DNA from 2 places in the Pseudomonas sp. KT_2_4 genome. Region 1 is predicted to be linked to the other one. Evidence: predicted binding sites of a transcription regulator. Region 1 holds the regulator's gene; the other holds the start of a gene.

Region 1 (3,412 bases):
GTTGCCAAAACCGGTGGAACCGAGTTTTTCACGGGCAATCAACGCTTCGAAGACATCTTGCATCTCCAGATCCGGCACTTCGCGTGCGATCAGGTTGGCAATTTGTTCGAGGGCTTTTTTCTTGCTGCCGCCCGGCACGTTCACGAGGGAACGGCCGGGGGTCAGGATGGTTTCAAGTCGGATCATGGGGGGAGAGTTAACGACCTGTACCTTGCATCAGGTGCAGATTCTTTTCCTTATGCTTTATGAGTTGGCGGTCGAGCTTGTCGTAGAGCGAGTCAATTGCCGCGTACATGTCTTCATGTTCTGCATTGGCAACGAGCTTGGCATTCGGTACGTGCAGGGTGGCCTCGATTTTCTGCTTGAGCTTATCGACCTCCATGGTGACCTGCACGTTGGTGATCTTGTCAAAATGTCCCGCAAGCTTGTTCAGTTTGCTCTCGGTGTATTCACGCAGGGGCTTGGTGACTACCAGCTGGTGTCCACTGATGTTGACTTGCATACAGCTTCTCCTTCGTTGCCAGTGCATAAGGCGGTGGGCAGGAATACCCACCACTGGAACGCTGTGGCCCGCCCGTCACATCAAACGCTTACGCTCGCTGGATGGCGCGATCCCTAGGGACTCGCGGTACTTGGCGACGGTTCGACGGGCGACCTGAATGCCTTGTGCCTCCAGTAAACCAGCGATCTTGCTGTCACTCAACGGCTTTTTCTGATTTTCAGCGGCAACCAGTTTTTTGATGATCGCGCGGATCGCCGTGGACGAGCATTCACCGCCTTCAGAGGTGCTGACGTGGCTGGAGAAAAAGTATTTCAGCTCATAAATACCCCGTGGGGTATGCATGAATTTCTGCGTGGTAACCCGGGAAATCGTCGATTCATGCATGCCGACGGCTTCGGCGATGTCGTGCAGCACGAGAGGCTTCATGGCCTCGTCGCCGTACTCCAGAAAACCGCGCTGGTGTTCGACGATCTGGGTTGCGACTTTCATCAGGGTTTCGTTGCGGCTTTGCAGGCTCTTGATGAACCACCGCGCTTCCTGCAACTGGTTGCGCATGAAGGTGTTATCGGCGCTGGTGTCGGCGCGGCGCACAAAACCTGCGTATTGCGGGTTGACCCGCAGGCGCGGTACCGACTCCTGGTTCAGCTCCACCAGCCAACGTTCGTTGTCCTTGCGCACGATGACGTCGGGCACTACGTATTCGGCTTCGCTGGATTCGATCTGCGAGCCTGGGCGCGGGTTGAGGCTTTGCACCAGCTCGATGACCTGGCGCAAGTCATCTTCCTTGAGCTTCATACGGCGCATCAGTTGGCTGTAGTCGCGACTGCCCAGCAGGTCGATGTAGTCACTGACCAGGCGTTGCGCTTCGGTGAGCCATGGGGTCTTGGCCGGCAATTGGCGCAGTTGCAGCAACAGGCACTCGCTGAGTGTGCGGGCACCAATGCCGGCGGGCTCGAATTGCTGGATGCGGTGCAGGACGGCTTCGATTTCGTCCAGTTCGATATCCAGTTCCGGGTCGAAGGCCTCAAGGATCTCCTCGAGGGTTTCGTCCAGGTAGCCCTGGTTGTTGATGCAGTCGATCAGGGTGACCGCGATCAGGCGATCGGTATCGGACATCGGCGCCAGGTTCAGTTGCCACAACAGGTGGCTCTGCAGGCTCTCGCCCACCGACGTACGGGTGGTGAAGTCCCACTCGTCATCATCGTTGCTCGGCAGGCTGCTGGCGCTGGTCTGGTAGACGTCTTCCCACGCGGTGTCCACGGGAAGCTCGTTGGGAATGCGTTCGTTCCAGTCGCCTTCCTCCAGGTTGTCCACCGTCGGGGCGGTTTCCTGATAGGAGGGTTCCTGCACGTCGGGATTGGGTTTTTGCTCGATGTTGTCGGCCAGCGGGTCTGCATTATCGAAGTCGTCGCCTTCTTCCTGGCGTTCGAGCATCGGATTGGACTCCAGGGCCTCCTGGATTTCCTGTTGCAGGTCCAGGGTCGACAATTGGAGCAGGCGGATGGCCTGTTGCAGCTGCGGTGTCATCGTCAGCTGCTGGCCCATTCTCAGGACTAGCGATGGTTTCATGGCAGGGGCTTAACACCTTATTCGCCGGCGCAATGCGCCATCCACGACAGGGCGCGTGAGCGCCAAACATAAGCAAATTATATGCCTGATCTCGGGGCCTTTGCCTAGAGCGCGGTAACAATAAAAAAACCGAGGTTTCCATTGACTCCCGCGCGCTCCAGGGAAAAGCGCGATACCCCTGTGTTTACAGGCGGAACTCGTGACCCAGGTACACTTCCTTCACCAGCTCGTTAGCCAGGATAGTCTCGGCATCGCCTTCGGCAATCAGCTGACCATCGTTGACGATATACGCTGTTTCGCAGATATCGAGGGTTTCGCGCACGTTGTGGTCGGTGATCAGCACGCCAATGCCCTTGGCCTTGAGGTGATGGATGATCTGCTTGATGTCACCCACCGAAATCGGGTCGACACCGGCAAAGGGTTCATCCAGCAGGATGAATTTCGGCGCGGTCGCCAGGGCGCGGGCGATTTCCACGCGGCGGCGCTCACCACCGGACAGGCTCATGCCGAGGTTGTCGCGAATATGGTTGATGTGGAATTCCTGCAGCAGGCTTTCCAGCTCCTGGCGGCGGCCATCGCGATCGAGTTCCTTGCGGGTCTCGAGAATCGCCATGATGTTATCGGCTACCGACAGTTTGCGGAAGATCGACGCTTCCTGGGGAAGATAGCCAATACCTGCCCGTGCACGACCGTGCATGGGTTGATGGCTGACATCCAGGTCGTCGATCAATACACGACCCTGGTCTGCCTGGACCAGCCCGACGATCATATAGAAGCAAGTGGTTTTGCCGGCACCGTTGGGGCCGAGCAAACCGACGATCTGGCCGCTGTCGATCGACAGGCTGACGTCGCGTACCACCTGGCGGCTTTTATAGGCCTTGGCCAGATGCTGGGCTTTCAGGGTTGCCATTACTCGGCCTTCTTCTTCGGCTGGATAACCATGTCGATGCGCGGGCGCGGTGCAGTGACCTTGGAGCCGTTGGCGCGACCGGCGTTGGCGATCTGCTTGACGGTGTCATAGGTGATCTTTTCACCTTCGGTCGAGTTGCCGTCTGGGCTCAGTACCTTGGCCTGGTCGATCAACACGATACGATTCTGCTGGGCGTGATACTGGATAGTCTTGCCGTAGCCCTTCATCGGGCCGGTGTCGGTAGCGGACTGCTTCTGCTCGAAATAAGCCAGGTTGCCCACCGACGTCACCACGTCAATGTCGCCTGCCTGGGTGCGCGTCAGAGTCACCGTGTTGCCGGTAATCTTCATCGAGCCCTGGGTGATGATCACGCCGCCTGTATAGGTGGCAACACCTTTCTTGTCATCGAGCTGTGCATCGTCAGCCGAAAT
Region 2 (3,412 bases), 2.7 Mb from region 1:
CCGTAATGGCTCAGGCCCTGCTGGGCGATATCGCGTATGTCCAGCCAAGTAGCATTGATGTTTTCCCACATGTCGGCGGTGATTCGCCCACGTACAGCGTGAGCGCTGGCCCGCGCCGCACCCAGACAGCTGTAGATGCTCGCCGGGTTGGCCGCGTCCAGGGCAAAAAAGTGCAGCAAGCGTTCAGCGTGCAATGGACCATGGCGCTCGTGGTAATCCTCCAGGGTGCCGGTGATCAACAGCGGCATGGCCAACTCGTGCAGGCCATCGCCGCGCCCGTCCTGGGGCATCAGCGACAGCGAATAGCTGACATCGAGCATGCGCGCGAGGTTTTCGGCACGCTCCAGGTAGCGCGACATCCAGTACAAATCCGAGGCAGTTCTACTCAACATGGCATCAGCCCTCGACCACCCAGGTGTCCTTGGTTCCGCCGCCCTGGGACGAGTTGACCACCAGCGAGCCTTCGCGCAGCGCCACGCGGGTCAGGCCACCCGGTACCACGCGGGTCTCCTTGCCGGACAACACGAAAGGGCGCAGGTCTATGTGGCGCGGGGCGATGCCGTTCTCGACAAAAGTCGGGCAGGTAGACAAGCACAGGGTCGGCTGCGCGATATAAGCGTGTGGCTTGGCCTTGATACGTGCCCGGAACGCTTCGATTTCTGCCGTGGTAGACGCCGGTCCAACCAACATGCCGTAACCACCGGAACCCTGGGTTTCCTTGACCACCAGCTCGGGCAGGTTGGCCAGTACGTGGGACAATTCGTCAGGCTTACGGCATTGGAAGGTCGGAACGTTCTGCAGGATCGGCTCTTCGTCGAGGTAGAAGCGAATCATCTCGGTGACGAACGGATACACAGATTTGTCGTCCGCAACCCCGGTGCCAATGGCGTTGGCCAGCACCACATTGCCGCAACGGTAGGCGGCGAGCAGGCCGGGCACACCGAGCATGGAGTCCGGGTTGAAGGCCAGCGGGTCAAGGAACGCATCATCAAGGCGACGGTAGATCACATCGACAGCCTTGGGCCCGTCGGTGGTGCGCATGAACACACGGTCATCGCGCACGAACAAATCCGCACCTTCTACCAATTCCACACCCATTTCCCGAGCCAGGAAGGCATGTTCGAAGAACGCGCTATTGAAACGCCCGGGCGTCAGTACCACCACACTGGGGTTATCCAGGGGGCTGGCGCTTTTGAGGGTGTCGAGCAGCAGGTTGGGGTAATGGTCGATGGGCGCGATGCGCTGGGCCGCGAACAGCTCGGGGAACAGACGCATCATCATTTTGCGGTCTTCAAGCATGTAGCTGACACCGCTGGGCGTGCGCAGGTTGTCCTCGAGCACGTAGTACGTGCCGTCGCCATCGCGTACGAGGTCGACCCCGGAGATGTGCGAATAGATATCGCGGTGCAAATCCAGGCCCTGCATTGCCAACTGGTATTGCTCGTTGGCCAGTACCTGTTCGGCGGGGATGATGCCGGCCTTGATGATGCGTTGATCGTGGTACAGGTCGGCGAGGAACAGGTTCAGCGCCTTGACCCGCTGGATGCAGCCGCGCTCGACAATCCGCCATTCACTCGCTGGAATGCTGCGGGGGATGGTGTCGAAGGGGATCAGGCGCTCGGTGCCTTGTTCGTCCCCGTAGAGGGTGAAGGTGATACCGGCGCGGTGGAACAGCAAATCGGCTTCACGCCGGCGCTGGGCCAGCAGTTCGGCAGGGGTGTCGGCCAGCCAACGGGCGAACTCGCGATAATGGGGGCGAACCTGCCCTGCCCCATCGTACATTTCATCGTAATAAGTGCGGATCATGCCGTACTCCTTGTCACCCGGACGCAAGAACCTTCGCAAGGCCCGTGCCAGCGGCATAAACACTTAATAATCAACCAGTTGAATAATCCAAGCGCATTCCTCGCACCGTCCTGGTGCGCACAATGGCTTGGGTCACGTCGCGCGCCTCATTGCAATGCGGTCTTTGACTATCAACAGCATAGCCAGAGTTGATTTCACTGCCCGGCTGGCGCTGCGGATAATCACCTCCATCGGCTGAACAGGAGACGTCCTACAGCGAAACCTTTTGTGCAAGCGATATCGTGTTACTTGTGTACTGATCTACTCCCTTGAGCTTCCCTTTCCGCCACCCTATCCGGGTGGCTTTTTTTTGCACGTAAAACGCCGTCCAAACAAAATCGGCCGACCCAAAGGTCAGCCGATACGCTGTGGTGCTCATAAATACCAACTACATGGGTAACCCACGCACCTCCTGCTTGACGCCCCATCCTTCGATGATCCCTCCCAGGGGCTCGACCACTGCTTCAAAGTCTTGCTCGAAATCTCCTATGCCGTCGTAGGTTGCGAACATGATTTTGCTCAGTTCCAGGTACCAGGCGCCATCGTCGCGCGCGCTGACCTGAGCGTTGAGGGACTCCCCACGAAATCGACCCGCCGCCCTGCGCGCCCGTTCCTCATCCGGGAAAATGGCGTAGAACTCGATGGGGTGAAAACGCGAGAAATCAAAGCCGCCTTCTTTCATGCGGCGCAGTACGTTGGTGCTGATGTCTTCTTGATAGGCTGTGCTCATGAAACGTCCTCCTCAAACCGATGGATAGACTTTCCGTGCTTCCTGAAGCCCCGCGCCCTGCTGGCGTGGGCACCACGGCATAACAACGCCGCAGGAAAACAAGCATGTAGCTGACAAGACCAGACCTTAGCGATTCATTCGCTGATCTCGATTGCAGAGTAGCGCGAAGCTATCACCTCCACCAGAGGTGCTCGTGTGGCGTGTGAAAAATGTTTAGACGGAGGGAGAAATATCGAGAATCTGGATACTGTTCTGGTCTTTGAGAATCTTGACCGTAGGCTCGGGTTTCCGGCCTTCCAGGTCATTGAGATCGAGTTCGGCAGCAATCGGCACCAGCTTCGCACGAATCATATGCGCAGCGTCTTCGAGGCTGGGCTTTTGTTCGCAGGTGAACTGCTGCACGGACTTTTCACCGTGATCATCAACGAAGGTAATTTGCCACGTTTGCATCGGTGCCTCCTCGATAAAACCCATAGGTGGGCTTACAAGTATCTGGACCTTGGCGGCGCGCAAAACGTTCCGCTCAAGCCCGGAGGCACCGGATCAACTGCACTTATTTTTCAGCGTGTTCTTTCAAGGCTTTCAAGGTATTGAACGGCGCTTCCACCACGAACTTGTTGGCCAGCCACGAAGGTACGCTGCCACCTGGCTCGGTGTGTACCTGGTAGGTGACTTCGGTCTGGTTATCGCCCTTTGGCACCAGTTTCCAGAAACCGTCCACCTGGGCAACCCGCACGTAGCCTTTTGCTTCTGGCTTGTAGGTCGGCACACCTTCCAGTTTGCGCGTGACGGTGCCGTCAGCGGCTTTGGTGGTGGTGACGTGGATGTACGAGTCGC

What was found. Region 1 encodes sigma-54, which starts transcription at its own class of promoters, with help from an activator protein. Its sites were predicted from a motif close to ANTGGCATNNANNTTGCTNT; they were not measured.
Region 2: the regulator sigma-54 is predicted to act here: its motif matches at 1,839-1,858, upstream of AB9N64_RS10395 (circularly permuted type 2 ATP-grasp protein).

The regions. Positions count from the first base shown of each region.
Region 1 covers NZ_CP166962.1:4,939,155-4,942,566, forward strand. The annotation lists gene ptsN (PTS IIA-like nitrogen regulatory protein PtsN) at 1-186, opposite strand, end outside; gene hpf (ribosome hibernation-promoting factor, HPF/YfiA family) at 197-502, opposite strand; gene AB9N64_RS22730 (RNA polymerase factor sigma-54) at 578-2,071, opposite strand; gene lptB (LPS export ABC transporter ATP-binding protein) at 2,256-2,981, opposite strand; gene lptA (lipopolysaccharide transport periplasmic protein LptA) at 2,981-3,412, opposite strand, start outside.
Region 2 covers NZ_CP166962.1:2,268,339-2,271,750, forward strand. The annotation lists gene AB9N64_RS10390 (alpha-E domain-containing protein) at 1-392, opposite strand, end outside; gene AB9N64_RS10395 (circularly permuted type 2 ATP-grasp protein) at 397-1,806, opposite strand; gene AB9N64_RS10400 (ribonuclease E inhibitor RraB) at 2,234-2,575, opposite strand; gene AB9N64_RS10405 (hypothetical protein) at 2,789-3,025, opposite strand; gene AB9N64_RS10410 (START domain-containing protein) at 3,129-3,412, opposite strand, start outside.